2 regions of the Sporosarcina sp. Y1009 genome follow, and region 2 is predicted to be linked to the other one. Evidence: a T-box and tRNA genes for the amino acid it is inferred to sense, from the RefSeq annotation. Region 2 holds a T-box; the other holds one or more tRNA genes.

Region 1 (7,814 bases), on a different contig from region 2:
CAATGATTAAGAATACGACGAAAAAAGATGATGCCGAATCCATGTATACGTTGGTAGAGGAAAAGGTAGTGGAGTAAGTTGAAAAACGTTAAAATAATTGGCATGGTGATCTCAGTTATCATTATTGTTTCAATGATTGTCGTGACAATCACAACAAACTTTGGAAATAAGAACGCTACAAATGATCTCGACGAGTACCCAAGTGGATTAATAGAAGATCTTCCAAGTGACAGAGTCGATGAGAGTATAGATTCCGAGCCTGGTCTTGAAAAAAACGAAATCGCGCCTGACTTTGAGCTTGCAACGCTCAACGATAAAACAGCGCGATTGTCGGACTATAGAGGGAAAACAATTATCCTGAATTTCTGGGCATCCTGGTGTCCACCTTGTCGTGTTGAAATGCCCCATATGGAAAATTATTATGAAGCAAACAAGGACACAGAAAATGTAGAAATAATTGCCGTTAATATGACAAAAACAGAAAGAGGCAGCGATAAGATTGATCGAATTGAAGAGTTTGTCAACGATCATAAGTTAAGCTTCCCCATCTTATTAGACGAGACGGGAGAAGTGATAAAACTCTATCAAGTGATGGCGTACCCAACTACGTACATTATAAATCCGGAAGGTGTCATAACGGATGTAGTGATACGTGCTTTAGACGAAGAAATTCTTGCGGAACTTGTGAAGAACAGTAACTAACAAGTCAATCGAGTTGAATACCTAAGTGTGAAGTCTGGCATGTTTTTTTAACTCCCTGCATAAGATGGCTATGAACGTACAAGCAAAGGAGGAAGAATATGCAAATTCAAACAGATAGTCCAACGTATACAATTCCATCGGGTGATCATGTTGTAACAATGCGCAATCGAAAACGAATGGACTTAACTTCGGTAAAGTCTATCGACCGTTTTGACCACGAAGAGTTTCTCGTTCGAACATCTCAAGGGCTCTTGCAAATACGTGGAGAGGAACTGCGCATCGTACACCTTGATGTCGACAAAGGCCTTCTTACGTTAGAGGGGACAGTCGGACTCATCCAATACGATGAAGAAGAATCAGAATCGCGAAATTTCCTCCATAAACTATTTGGATGAGTCTATCCGTACAGTTTCTTAGTCTCCTTGCAATGATTGGAACGGGCATTGTAGGAGCGGGATTCATTGATATGATTGGCATTGGCACAGCGCACGCTGGCAAAAAATCTTTGATTCGACGGCGTGCAGCTGTACTTGAAGTTATTGGCTGGATCATAGTTGGCTTTTGGTCATTCTATATTTTATATATTGTCCGTGCTGGAGAATGGCGTATTTACGATCCATTTGCCCAGCTAAGCGGAATTTTTCTGTACACAAGTTTTATTCATAAGCCTTTTCGCTTTTTTGGAAGAATAGGATTGATTATTTTTTTAAAGCCTTTGTGGTTTGTAATTTATGGTGTTTGTAGATTACTTGTCTGGAAAATTTCCTTAATCGGAAAACTCATTTACTTTCTAATAAGTCCCGTTATTTTAATATTCCATAGATTTCAAAGAAAACTCTTTCAAAGTCGAGAGAAATGATATATAATTTATGGACGTATCTAAAATTGGTTCTTATTTGAAAAGGATGTGCTGGACATGGTGAAAAAACAAAATACAAGATCTTCTGCGACAATTGCTTCCATCAATAAAGAATATGTCCAATCCCTTCAACAAAAAATTGATCGGAAGAAAGCACGGAAAGTTCGTTTGTATCGTAGATTAACAGTCTTCGCGGTCGCTGCAGTCATTATTCTTGGGTTCTTTACACATTCGTTCTTTGAACAAAAAAAGATTTTAGCATTAAAAGAACAAGAAAAAACTGAGCTGCTCTCTGAATTAAAAGAGGTAGAAAATGAACAAGAAATGTTAGTTAATCAGCTTGCAAAATTAGATGACGATGAGTATATCGCTAAGCTTGCGAGACAAGAGTATTTCTTATCCGATAAAAATGAAATTATATTTTCAATGCCAAATAAAAAAGTTGAAGATAAAAAGAAATCTGAGGAAAAAGAGTAGTCTTATTGACACTCTTTTTTTTATTCGTTATAGTAGAAGGTAGTATATCGATTATTTTCATGACTTATGAATATGGTTGGAAGGCTTTTACAAAGCCCGCTTAAATCTTAAGGAGGAGCATTTTTTTTATGTCAATTGAAGTAGATAGCAAGTTACAGGGTAAGGTTACAGGGATTACAAATTTTGGGGCGTTCGTAGAGCTACCGAACGGTTCAACAGGCCTTGTTCACATTAGTGAAGTCGCGGACAGCTATGTTAAGGACATTAATGAACATTTTAAAGTCGGCGATATGGTTGAAGTGAAAGTGATGAATGTTGGAGCAGATGGTAAAATTGGATTGTCGATTAGACGTGCAAAACCAGAATCTGAACGTCCACAACGTCCGCAACGCCCACGCCAAGGAGGAGGAGGACGTCCAGGTGGAGGCCGTCCAAGCGCCGCTGTTCGTCCGGAAAACTTCGAACAGAAAATGGCACGTTTCATGAAAGATAGCGAAGAGCGTCTTTCAACATTGAAACGGGCAACAGAATCTAAACGCGGCGGTCGAGGTGCAAGAAGAGGGTAACTTGCTAGCTGTTTTACAATAAGAAAAATGATTCATATATGTAAGTGGCATGTTAGATTCTATCTGATAGGCCACTTTTTGTTTCTCAGTGTCAAAACTATGTTTTGACAAGGATTTCAAGGTGGAAACTATGAACGCAAGAGCGCGTTCAAGTTTCTTTACTGTTAAATAAAAAACGCGACTTCCATTGGTTATGGAGGTTGCGTTTTTGGTTTTTTGGGAATAGATCTATGGCTCTAAAATTCCGGGTTTTTTCCGGCAGGGCTATTTTCGATAAGTGCCTCGAAAATATGCCTCAGTGTCAAAACTATGTTTTGACTAGGGATTTAAGGTGGAAACTATGAACGCAAGTGCGCGTTCAAGTTTCTTTCTCGAAAATATGCCTCAGTGTCAAAACTATGTTTTGACTAGGGATTTAAGGTGGAAACTATGAACGCGAAGTGCGCGTTCAAGTTTCTTACTCAAAAATATGCCTCAAGATCAAAACCTCGTTTTGATAAGTACTTTAAGGAAGAAAAAGTCGGCTAAGTTCGCCGATTGTTCTTTTATGGCGGCGGAGGGAGTCGAACCCCCGACCTTACGGGTATGAACCGGACGCTCTAGCCAGCTGAGCTACGCCGCCTTATTTTTCACAACAGATTGTATCTTACATTGCTCGGTGAAAAATGTCAAGGTGCGTAGAAAAAGAAAAACAGTTCGGAAAGAGTCGAAAAGTTTAGTTGATTTACTACCATGAACAGACAAATTCTTTTCCACTCCCTATGTATACTCAGACATACGTCAGCATAAGGGGGATGGAAAATGAAGTTAACAAGTAATTTGGAAAGACCAGTTTCTCAAGTGATACGGGAAAATATCGAGGAAGTTAGAAAAAAGAAAACGCAAATCATGATGGGGACTTTGTTTTTACTTGGTTCATTTTTCTTAGCACAAGCGGTGTTGTTTGATGCCGCAGTTCCTTTTTTCTTACCAATTTGGGCATTAGCGGCTGCTCGTTTTAGAAAATACTTAATTTGGGTCTTTATAGGCGGTATGGCAGGCAGTGCATTTTTAGGTATTGGACAAGCAGTTATACATTTGCTTCAACTAATTTTATTCACAAGTATTATTCGTTATCAAATTTCACAAAAATCCATACAACTTACTGTGGCTTTATGTATTTTTATTGTTCAGTTTGGTTGGCAGTTTATGATGTATGCGGGGCAACTACCATTGGAGATTCAACTGGTTATTGGATATGAAGTCGTCTTGGCATTATTTATGACATTCTTTTTGTTTGTTGCCTTTCCGCCAGAGAATCGTATTTTTTTCGGGGAATGGTCATCTGAGCGACTAGGTGCGGCTTGTGTAATTGGTGCGATGGTGCTCACAGGCATGAAAGGTGTAGTGATCGGTTCTATTTCGATTGCAGGTGTTCTCATACACCTAACGATACTTCTAGCGGCTTCTACGGGCGGGTTGTTATTTTCCACAACGGCCGCAATGATTATTGCGGCCGTTATGGGGATTGCAGAATTATCATTTACAGGAATGATTGCAGTCTATGGAATAACCGGTTTTTTTGCAGGTGCACTGAAGCGATATGGTAAATTAGGGATTGCTTTTGGAGGGGTTATTGTTTCTCTGTTTTTCTTTATGTATGACTTAACTTTGCCGATCGACAGTACTCATTTTTATACGATTGGTGTTGCGACACTCATTTTTTTGTTAATCCCATCAAAAAAAACTCAACCTTTAAATAAAATATTTTTTCCTGAAGTCATAGACAACTCGAAGAAAAGACAGGAGTGGGTTTCTGAACGGCTCGATGAACAACTTAATGATTTTCAGCAGTTTACAGAGTTTATGTCTTCATTAGTCGAGGAGCAGGGTTTGGATAATGGAAATTCAAAAAGAGTCGGGATAAAAACGCCTGTTGTCTGTAACGCTTGTTTTCGCTATTCGAAATGCTGGGATAGCGAAGATGGTGATATGGCAGAGCTAATTAGCGAATGGGAAACGTCTTATTCATTGACAAAAAAAGCTGCGCGACATCGTGTTGAAGAGAGGATTAAGTATAAATGCATTCGTTTTACTGGGCTTACGGCAGAGTTAGAAGAAACTTCTGCAAATCGTCTTTTAAGCGGACAATTGCAACACGGTCGTAAAATGTTGGCACTCCAATTAAGAGATTTGGGTAATCACTTAGATGAATTAATGAAAGAAATTAAAGGCGATTTGTCCGTTCATATAACTGCAGAAGAAGAGCTTGGTAAAGAATTGGACAAATTAGGAATTGAACACTTTCAAATTGATGTTTTATCGGAAGAACGCGGCGCGCGTAAAATTGTTTGTAGTTTACCGGAGCGCAAATCTGATTTTGAAACGGATACGATGGTAGCGGAACGTTTGATATTGCCGATATTGGAAGAGTTATACGCCGAACCTTTTCAAGTTTCCAAATCTGTCTTAAAACATGAGCCCTTTACGCATATTCGCGTCACGCTTTCATCAGCGGTTCGTTATCTATTCGATTATGGAATTGTTGCAACGTCCGGTGAAAAAACATTCCGCGCAGGTGATGCTTACGAGGTTTTCCAGATTCATGAAGGTCTAACAGCAGTTCTCCTATCAGATGGTATGGGGCAGGATATCAAAGCGTACCAAGAAAGTAGAAAAGTAATTCGGTTGATGAGAGAATGCTTAAATCGTAAAATGGATCCTGAAACGGCCATGCACACCTTGCATTATATGATGTCCTTAAATGGACTGGATGATATGTACGCAACGATTGACTTGGCGCTGATCGATTTACAAGAAGGTAAGTTGTGGGCTTGGAAGGCAGGTTCCATGAGCACTTATATTAAACGTGGTGATGATTATTTTAGAATTGATAGTATGTCTGTGCCCGTTGGATTTCTACCATCATTCTCAGTGAAAGCAAACCAAGTGAAATTAAAAGCTGGTGATCTATTAGTGATGATGACAGACGGGATTTTTCAAGGAGATGTAGCGCTCGAGTTACAAGAAAAGGTGCTATACGGTATACTTGGAAAATACGGTCATTTACATTGTGAAGAAGTCGCACATCGAATTGTGAATGAAATGGAAAGACGATTTCGCGCAGTCGATGATGATCGAACGGTTCTCGTGATTAAAATTGATCATGTCCTTCCAGAGTGGGCAAGTTTTACACCCTATTCACAAGTGGCCGCTCGATAATGTTGAAAGTAGGTGAAGATGTGGAAGCATTTAACAAGTTGATATTGAATTTTATCAAAAAAGAATCGCTGATTAAACCACGAGACCGTGTTCTCGTAGCGTGTTCAGGTGGTGTTGATTCAATGGCACTGCTCCACTTCTTTGCCAATCACCGAAAGGAACTCGAAGTTGAAGTTGCCGCCATTCATGTAGACCATATGTTGCGCGGAGAAGAATCTGCTTTAGAAGGTGACGTCGTAAAGAACATATGCAAGCAACTGGACGTCTCTTTTTTTAGTGGTCAAGTACCAGTGCTAGAAATTCTTGAAAAAGAAGGTGGTAATGTACAGGCGGTATGTCGAGAAGGAAGGTATAATCTATTTGATAAAATAATGCGCGAAGAAGATTATACAATCCTGGCAACAGCGCATCATGCTGAAGATCAACTTGAAACTGTCGTGATGCAAGTGATAAAAGGGCTAATACCTTCAGGGATTCCGACTAAAAGAACGCTGAACAACGGCTTACTCATTCGACCCTTCCTCCCAACGAGAAAAGAGACGCTTTATAAGTATATAAAGGAAAATGATTTGCTGTTTTGCGAAGATCCGTCTAATCAAAGCGATGCCTATATGCGAAACCGTATCCGGCAGCAAGTTATCCCGCACTTGATTTGTGAAAATCCGAAAGCTCCGGAAAGAGTTGCGGCCATGGTGGAGGAATTACAAGAAGATGAAGCATTCCTATGGGCTACCGCGAAAGAACAATTAGACAAGATGATTGATTTTACAACTGAAGGACTTCCGACAATTAGCAAACAATCCTTATTAAGCATGCCAACTGCTTTACAAAGGCGAATGATTAAATTACTATTAGGGTATCTTTATGATAATAATAAAGTCCTCGTTCGTTATAAATATACACTCATCGAACAGTTGTTATCTCATCTCAAATCCGAGGATGGAAACGTCTCGATTGATCTCCCATCAGGTTACCGCTTTTTAAGAGAATACGATAAGTTGACATTCGAAACAAAAAAGTCAATTTCAAATCCTTCAGCTATGGTAAAAGTCCTACCATTGGGCAAAAAAATAAAATGGCGCAATCAGTGTTGGATTTACTGGGCAGAAATAGATCAGGTGCAACCAAATCTATTAGTTCAAGCAAAGGAAATTATGTACTTTAGTCTGTCGGATGTTTCACTACCACTTTCGGTTAGGAATAGAAAAGCAGGTGACCGGATTTTGTTAACGGGAATGAAGAATCCGAAACGATTGTCAAGATTGTTTATCGATGAAAAAGTAAAATTATCATTACGTGACGAATTGCCGATTGTCGTCACGAACAATGAAGAAGTGTGTGCAGTACTTGGTGTGCGTTATGGCGCTATGTTTTCTAAAAAAAGATTGGAAACAAGCCAGTACATATTTTTATCAGGAGAATATTAAATCACTATTAAGGAGGAGTTTCGATGCTCGCCAAGGACATTGAAGAAGTACTGATTACCGAAGAAGAAATCCAACAAAAGATTGATGAGTTAGGTGCCGCACTGACTGAAGAATATCAAGATAAGTTTCCGCTTGCAATTGGTGTACTTAAAGGTGCTTTACCATTTATGAGTGATTTAATTAAGCATATTGATGCCTATATTGAACTTGATTTTATGGACGTTTCCAGTTATGGAAATGCAACTGTATCGTCTGGTGAAGTGAAAATCGTCAAAGACTTAAATACAAGCGTCGAAGGACGGGACGTATTGATCATTGAAGATATTATAGATAGCGGGAAAACATTAAGCTATCTCGTAGATCTGATGAAGTATCGTAAAGCAAATTCCATAAAGATCGTAACACTACTAGACAAACCAACTGGCCGAAAAGTAGATTTAGAAGCTGATTACATCGGTTTTAATGTGCCAGATGCATTCGTAGTAGGATACGGTTTAGACTATATGGAGAAATATCGCAATCTACCTTATATCGGAGTATTGAAAAAAGAAATTTACTCTTTTTGAAGCTTTCCGAACCACC
Region 2 (7,814 bases):
GATTTAACACGTGCCATTAATTCCATCGGGTGAAAAGGTTTGGTAACGTAATCATCGGCTCCAACCGACAACCCGTGGATTTTATCGGAGTCTTCTACCTTAGCACTCAACATAATGATTGGGATATTTTTTTCTTCCCGAATTTTGAACGTCGCTGTAATACCGTCCATATTCGGCATCATAATATCGAGAACAAGTAGATGTACTTCATTTGACCCTAGAAGTTCAAGCGCCTCTACGCCGTCCGCTGCCTTCAACACGTCATATCCTTCATTTTTTAAATAAATTTCAATGCCGTCTCGAATCTCTTGGTCGTCATCCGCAACAAGTACTGTAAATCTAGCCATCATCCGCACCTCACTTTCTTCAATGATACCAATTCTACTCGGTAAATCTTAACTTTCAGGCATTCAAATTATGAAGACTTTCTTAAGAAGTTGTTTTTCACACCTTTTTCAAAAAAGTAGATTCTGATATGAAATATATACAAAAAGATGAGACACTACTATTGGTAGGTTCTCACCTACTTTCATTCCATTTTTTAATGGCGTTCTTTTAGAAAATGTTTTTATATTTTTTACCCCATATTATTCACAAAATAGGTTTTCCATCAATAATAAACCACGAAATGAGTATGTTCTGAAATCGCCGGTCATTTTGCGGTTGTATTTTTTTATTTATCCATTTATTCTCATGAAATTCTGAAAAAAGTAATGTCAGAAGGTGACGTGAATGTATAATAGACAGACTTCTTCCTTGATTGAACCTAGACTTTTTAATTTCTTTATAGCTTTATGGATCAATTTGACGCGCAGCTGTTGGACTTTCCTCAATTATTGCAAAATACTTCTTGATAATGACAGCTGCTACATAATTTGTACGTGGTGTAGCGAGAGGAACGAATCACTTTTCCCGCAATTTTAATAAGCTGGTAGCGTATTGTTCCCATCGTTTGATTCCGAACGTTGTTCAGCAAGTAGGTTACGGAGTCAATTATGAAAACTATAAGCAAAAATTGCTATTTGTGGCGGGATTTTTTGAACCCATTCTGACTTATTTCAGGAATCAGTATACCCATTGCCCAATCATTGTTCGCGCGGATGACTAAAACATATCAAAGATGAAGGTTCTTTTCACTTAATAAGTGAAAAAAAAAAGGGAGAACTCCCAGTGTAATAAGGAGTTCTCCCTTTTTTGAACTTTTCTATGAATAATGCGGGTTGGAACCTTATGCCAACTCGATATTTAATTTTCTTACTCCGCCATTCCCAATTCCAAGCTATGGTTCAACTAGTTTCACTATCGTCCTGCAAAACAAGGTAAACTTGGGTGCATCGAAGAGTTAACTAATTCAAGTTTTCCTTTATTGCCCTTGTTTATAATACAGGGGGAAATAAATTTGGCAAGAGAGCTAAAGAACAGTGTATTAAATGAAAGTGGTTTAATGTGTTGAAACCTTAGTTACATCTAATCATGATTTTTCTTCGTTATCGGACCATTTCTCTGGAATTACCCCTACAAATTCACGCAGTGTTAGTACTATGAATATAAAGAGGAAAAATTGTCATACTAATCAAAAGCAAGGAGGATATGATGAGAAAATTTCTTATTTCAGTAACTCTACTTATATTTGTTGTAACTTTCTTTCAAGAAAATAAATCCCTTAGTAATGAAAATGCTGAAACTTTTAATACATTTTCAAAAAATACCAACGAAAGGAAAATTGTTGTTGGACGTATTCCAGAGGCTCAAATCGAATTACTTGCCACTGAAAAGGAAGGTAACTTAATTGATTTTACTCTTCAAATAGATGGAAGTACTCTATCTTTCCCTAGTTGGAAAAACGTCACTAACAAAGCATATTATCCACAACTGTATTATAGCGATATTAATGATGATAGAAAAAGTGAAATTGTAATAATATTAACAACAGGTTACGGCAGTGATGTGGTAATAAAAGATGTCCATGTTTTCAACAAAGTTAAAAATAATAATAACGAAATCTTCGAAGAGAAACATGTTGTTAGTCCAATTTCTATTATTAAAAAAAATGTAGAAACTAAATTAACAAAATCAACAGCAACTATCCGAATCGGTGACAAGTTAACAGAAGTTAATATTGAAAAATTCGGGATAGATCCAACACACATTTTTCATAATATAACTTTTGGAAGTATTTTGGATTTTAAAATTATTGATAATAAACTCAATGCTATTGTTGGCGCTACAATTGCACCATCGGGAGGTTATTTAGGTGATATAAATATTATCTATACTTACAAAGATAATACTTATCAACCGGGGCAGATTAGGTTCGTTCCAGTTGGAGTATTAAGATAGCAGGGTCGATTATACTTCACTAATGCCTTTCACGCAAAATTTCAGTTTGATTACTTTTTCACGTTAAATAAAAAATGAGGGCTGTCCAATAGGTCCCCATAATAGAAACAGGTGGATAAAATGACACTCACTTGTATTTATATCTTTGGGATCCGGAACTGAAAATAGCTTACGAATGTCTTCTACCTTCTGGAAATTGTGTGATATAACTACAATAATTCATTGTGGACATTTTCCAGGCCTCGATGTTGAAATCATCTGTGACCGATTGCCCTTTATGTGACCGAACACGCTTTTCAGATCACTCTTAATTTTTGTGCAGAGTTCCTTTAATGCGTAACCTGAACAGCCTTCACTTCCGTGAATCTTGTAGCTTTCGGATGCATTTCTTTTGTTTACCTTTTATAAGTGTTCCTCTGTTCGTTCGAACAAATGAATAGACAGTCCACTTCTTAATATGTCCAATTTTTCCGTTCTTTATATCATTTTTATATTTTCATATCTTTCCCTTTATCTATGCCCTTAAGGGTTCAAGAAATCAAAACGCGGCTTCTTTTCCTCACCGTTTGCAATGCACAGGGATAGTTCTATTCACTACCATATTCCGCGTTACAATTACCGTTTGGTGCATCAGCAAAAAAGACTGTGCTAGCTTCTCCAATTGAGGAATAAAGAAACGAGTATCTGTTGAACGTTGATGCATCGTGTAAAAAGATAAATTGATTTTCTGTGGCCATTTGTACATAATATCCTGGTTTTAGTTATCCATTTTCATATAGTCATCTTTCATTCGCATGAAGGTATTGGTTATGATCTTTTTTCAAAAAGCTTTTGCAGTTACCTCACACTTCATGGTGCTTTTGTATTGTTCTATGCATGACTGATAATCCCGGTGAATTCGTTTCATTGGTTTTTTCAAGACGCTATGACGTGTTATTCCTTTATGTCACAATTTCTTCTTTAATGAATCAACTTGCTTTTCAAGTTCTTCCGCCAATACTTCTTATTGTTTAGGCTACACTCCATCTGTTGACATGAGCGATTTCACTTTATATTATGAATGGCTTCCATAATCTTTCCTTCAATTTTTTCTTTGAAGCGCATTGTTGATTTTTTCCATACAAAAGAATACTCTTAGTCCTCAGTTTCGATTTTTGTCCCATCCAAGAAGTAGTAGCTCTCCATTGAAATATACCTTTCCCCAATCATTACTCTTATGCAGTTACCCCGAAATTCGTTTGTTTTACGAATTCAGGTAGCTGCATCGCAACATGACAGTGGGTGCAATTGATGCTTAGTAACTTGATGTAGTTCCCCTTGAATTCAAAAAAAATTATAATCGTTTGTAAGGTAAAGTAAGTAAATAATTCTTTGGAATGAATCCTATATAACCCTTTAAAATCATTCAATTCGCTCCCCCTCTCAATAGTAAGTATGTTTAATTTCCTTTTCGTTACAAGATTCTAGAAAGAATAATAAACAACGGGATTTCAGACTATTGATTTAAATATACACTTAGACTATAATCAACCTAATTACATCTTACATCAGCAATGAGAGGGAAAAGTAAAAAGCGGCAGTCGCATAGAGAGCTTCTGATGGTGGAAATGAAGCGGACCAGTCCTTTTGAACATGATCCTTGAGCTTCGTACTGAACGTCTTCGGATTAGTAGGCTGCGACGAGAGTTGGCGCTTGTTATCTACGTCAAAGTATAATTCAGCTAAGCTTTTTTAGCTATGTACTTTAGAGATAATCAGCTTCAACTGGTTATGAAGTAAGGTGGTACCACGGGTATATCAACCCCGTCCTTATCGATTTTTATCGATAGGGGCGGGGTTTTTTCATTTCAAAAATTAGGAGGATGGAAAATGGCAGTATTTATTGGAGGGGCTTGGCCGTATGCAAATGGTTCGTTGCATCTAGGTCATATCGCAGCGTTGTTACCGGGTGATATTTTAGCGAGATACTTTAGATTGAAAGGTGAAAAAGTACTCTACGTTTCAGGAAGTGATTGCAATGGTACGCCCATTTCAATTCGAGCGAATGCGGAAGGCGTTACCGTTAAAGAGGTTGCAGATCGCTACCACGCTGAATTTGTGGATTGTTTTACGCGACTTGGATTTACGTATGATTTATACACAAGAACAGATGGAGACTTCCACCACCAAGTCGTTCAAGAGGTATTTTTAGAGCTTTTGGACAATGGTTTCATTTTCAAAAAAGAGGTAGAACAAACCTATTGTGAATATGATCAACGATTTTTACCCGATCGGTTTGTGGAAGGAATTTGCCCGCATTGCGGAAGTCGTGCACGCGGTGATCAATGCGATTATTGTTCTTCTTTGCTAGATCCACTCGACTTGAAAGAAAGTACCTGTAAACTTTGTAGCAATAAACCAACTGTGAAGAAAACGGAACATTTTTATTTCAAATTGAGTGATTTCCAAAAACAACTTGAATCCTATGTTGCAGATGCTAAAAAAGAAGATAGATGGCGTGAAAATGCGATTCATCAATCGGAGCGTTACCTTCACGAAGGACTTCATGACCGCGCTGCCTCCAGAGACCTTCCAAACGGGGTAAGTATCCCGATTGAAGGTTATGAAGATAAAAAAGTATATGTTTGGATAGAGGCTGTCACAGGTTACTATTCGGCGAGCCTGGAATGGGCGAAGATACACGAAACCGACGATGCGGAATTTTGGGATGAAGAAACGATTTCCTATTATGTCCACGGGAAAGACAATATTCCTTTCCATACAATCATCTGGCCAGCAATTCTGGCGGGGATTGGAAAAGAAGATGCCTTACCTACCCATATCATTTCAAATGAGTATCTAACATTGGAAAAACAAAAACTATCGACGAGTCAAAACTGGGCCGTCTGGGCGCCGTATATGCTCGATCACTTCCAACCCGATTCTTTACGCTATTTTCTAACTGCAAACGCTCCTGAAAATCGAGATGCTGATTTTTCTTGGCGGGAATTTATCTACAGTCATAATTCCGAGCTGTTGGGTGCGTATGGAAACTTTGTCAATCGGACATTGAAGTTCATAGAGAAATCATATAATAGTGTCGTTCCGTCAGCAGAGATTGAATCGACTATTAAGAGAACTGTTTCAGACCTTTATATAATAGTAGGAAAGTTAATTGAAGAAGGTCATTTCAAAAAAGCGATTGAAACGATATTCCAATTTGTCCGCCAATCAAATAAGTATTTTGACGAGGAACGACCTTGGATTCAGATTAAAGAAGAGCCGGAAGCGTGTAATCAAACAATGGCAACCTGCGTATATATCATTGCGAACTTGGCACAGCTCCTCTCCCCTTTCCTACCGTTTTCAAGCAAAGAAGTTAGAGAGATGTTAGGGATGGATGAATTCGTGTGGCAAGAAAAAGAACTTTCAAATCAAAACTTATACAACGTCAGACCTTTGTTTGAACGAATTGACGTTACAAGAATTGATGATGAATTAGCGCTGCTCCTTGGATAATCTGAAGATAATAAAACCAAATAAGTATAGTCGATAGGCCCTTCATTTGCTACACTGAATTTAAAGACTATTCTTACGTTCAGGGGGGAAGCAGTTTGAGAGGTCGGATATTTTGGCTTGCGTTGTTTTTGATCGGTTTGAGTTGGATTTTGAATTCTTTTTATGCCCATTCCAAACAACTCGAAGCGCCTATTTTTCTAGATCATTACATCGAACAACAGGTGTATGAAGAAGATAGTAGTTACATCACGCTTTTCTATTTAACGAATATAAATGATGATTCCCGTCTCTCTCATGTAAATTTAGGTGGCGTCACTGGTTATGTATCTCAGGATGACTTTTTCGATGACTTCGGTTTTTATGAGAATGAATTTGATCCTGATATCCAGACTTTTACTCATTATGCGCTACGAAGTCTTCGAATCGAATTAAACTCATTCGAATTTGAAGATGTATTAAAAGAAGACAATGAATTAATCGTTCATGAAATGGAATTGTTCTTTTCCGATGGGCGGGATATTACTGTACCAATTGGTGAAGTTGCCCTTCAACGCCCCTATCGAAATGATACAGGACTATCACAGCCATGGGGATCTTCTAGTAACGATAACTCTAGTATCTTCTCATTTTCAGCTGACGAATCCCTGACAATTGACAGTATTACATTCAATATTGATGAGGCTATAAAAGATCAGATTTTCGTCAAAATAGATCTCTTGAATACGATTACACTATATAATCACATTGAATACGACCTTGCAGTTAATAATTGGAGTGAGGTACCTGGCATTGAAATTAGTGATTTAAAGTTTCCATACGAGTTAGAGAAAGACGAAAATTTTACGATTAATACACAGATTTCACCTAACTTTGTCGGATACCTAGAATCTTCTTTCGTAATTTCAGGGTCAACTGAAAGCGGAAAACCCTTTATATCCCATAGCATTTTTCATAGCCAACAGCCTTATTTAGAACAAAAAGATGTTGACAGGATTATTCAGGAAAGAGGTGTTTCAAAATGAAGAGTGCTTTAAATTTAGTTTTTTGGGGGTACCTCCTTGTACTTCTTCGTTTTGAAATTGGGATTGACATCCTCCCCGATCCTGTAGGTTATTTTTTAATCGCATTAGGCTGTTTTGCTCTTCGAGAACATTATCCAATCGCTCAAAAAGCCGGCATGTTGGCTGTCGGAATGATTTTTGTGTCCATTCCGACTGTTTTTGTTAATCTGATCGAGGTAAGTTCTTTCGGATGGGGCGCCTATGCTATCGTACTACTCTTTTTAAAACTAATTCACGCTTACTTTCTTTTCTCGATCTTGAAAACCATTACGAAAGATTATAATCATATGGCATTGATCGACCGTACAAACACTGTCTACACGCTTTATATCACGTTAAATTTACTTTCATTGGCTTTCACATCTTTTTCAATGAATTTGTCCGGAGATTTTTGGGTCGTATTTGGCGGCCTGCTATTATTTGCGACATTTATAATGGAAATTGTATTCCTTGTTCTAATACGGGCAATTCGGAAAGCCGAGCCCTTGCAGGTTAATTCAATTATAGAAGTATAATTAACAAAGTCATGGCATTCATTCGCGACATGGCTTTTCTTTGTTTTTCTTCCGCTCATTGTTAGCACAAGTATTCCGCCGAGCAGCAGGACGATTCCCATCCACGAGGTCATATCTAATCGCTCTTTAACAATGGCAACACTGAGTAAAGCTGCGGTTAGCGGTTCTGCAAGTGACAGCGTAACCGCAGATGAGGAAGGAATTCGTTTTAGCCCCGTTGAAAATAAGATGTAGGCAACGCTTGTCGTTGCGATTCCCAAGTAGATGACCACTGCTATCCCGCTTCCAGTTAGTAGGCCCTCAGTTTCAAATCGCAAAAGAAATGGCAATAACATTAAAGCACTAATCGAAAAGATGACCGCAACAGCAGGAATGGTTTCCGTTTTTTCAAGAACTTCTT

Evidence for each region. A T-box is a leader RNA that pairs with one kind of tRNA and senses whether it is charged. The one in region 2 lies ahead of metG (methionine--tRNA ligase), so its partner is inferred to be a tRNA-Met.
Region 1: it has a tRNA-Met gene. The T-box ahead of metG (methionine--tRNA ligase) is inferred to sense a tRNA for this amino acid. The anticodon was not compared.

The regions. Positions count from the first base shown of each region.
Region 1 covers NZ_JBYHFO010000022.1:29,434-37,247, forward strand. The annotation lists gene AC25Y1_RS17765 (RNA-binding S4 domain-containing protein) at 1-77, shown strand, start outside; gene AC25Y1_RS17770 (peroxiredoxin family protein) at 79-702, shown strand; gene yabP (sporulation protein YabP) at 801-1,097, shown strand; gene yabQ (spore cortex biosynthesis protein YabQ) at 1,094-1,561, shown strand; gene AC25Y1_RS17785 (FtsB family cell division protein) at 1,619-2,038, shown strand; gene AC25Y1_RS17790 (S1 domain-containing RNA-binding protein) at 2,167-2,604, shown strand; tRNA gene AC25Y1_RS17795 (tRNA-Met) at 3,153-3,226, opposite strand; gene AC25Y1_RS17800 (SpoIIE family protein phosphatase) at 3,406-5,805, shown strand; gene tilS (tRNA lysidine(34) synthetase TilS) at 5,805-7,232, shown strand; gene hpt (hypoxanthine phosphoribosyltransferase) at 7,256-7,798, shown strand.
Region 2 covers NZ_JBYHFO010000006.1:8,805-16,618, forward strand. The annotation lists gene AC25Y1_RS09050 (response regulator transcription factor) at 1-347, opposite strand, end outside; gene AC25Y1_RS09055 (hypothetical protein) at 1,594-2,340, shown strand; T-box leader at 3,885-4,154, shown strand; gene metG (methionine--tRNA ligase) at 4,210-5,838, shown strand; gene AC25Y1_RS09065 (hypothetical protein) at 5,934-6,860, shown strand; gene AC25Y1_RS09070 (DMT family transporter) at 7,225-7,814, opposite strand, start outside.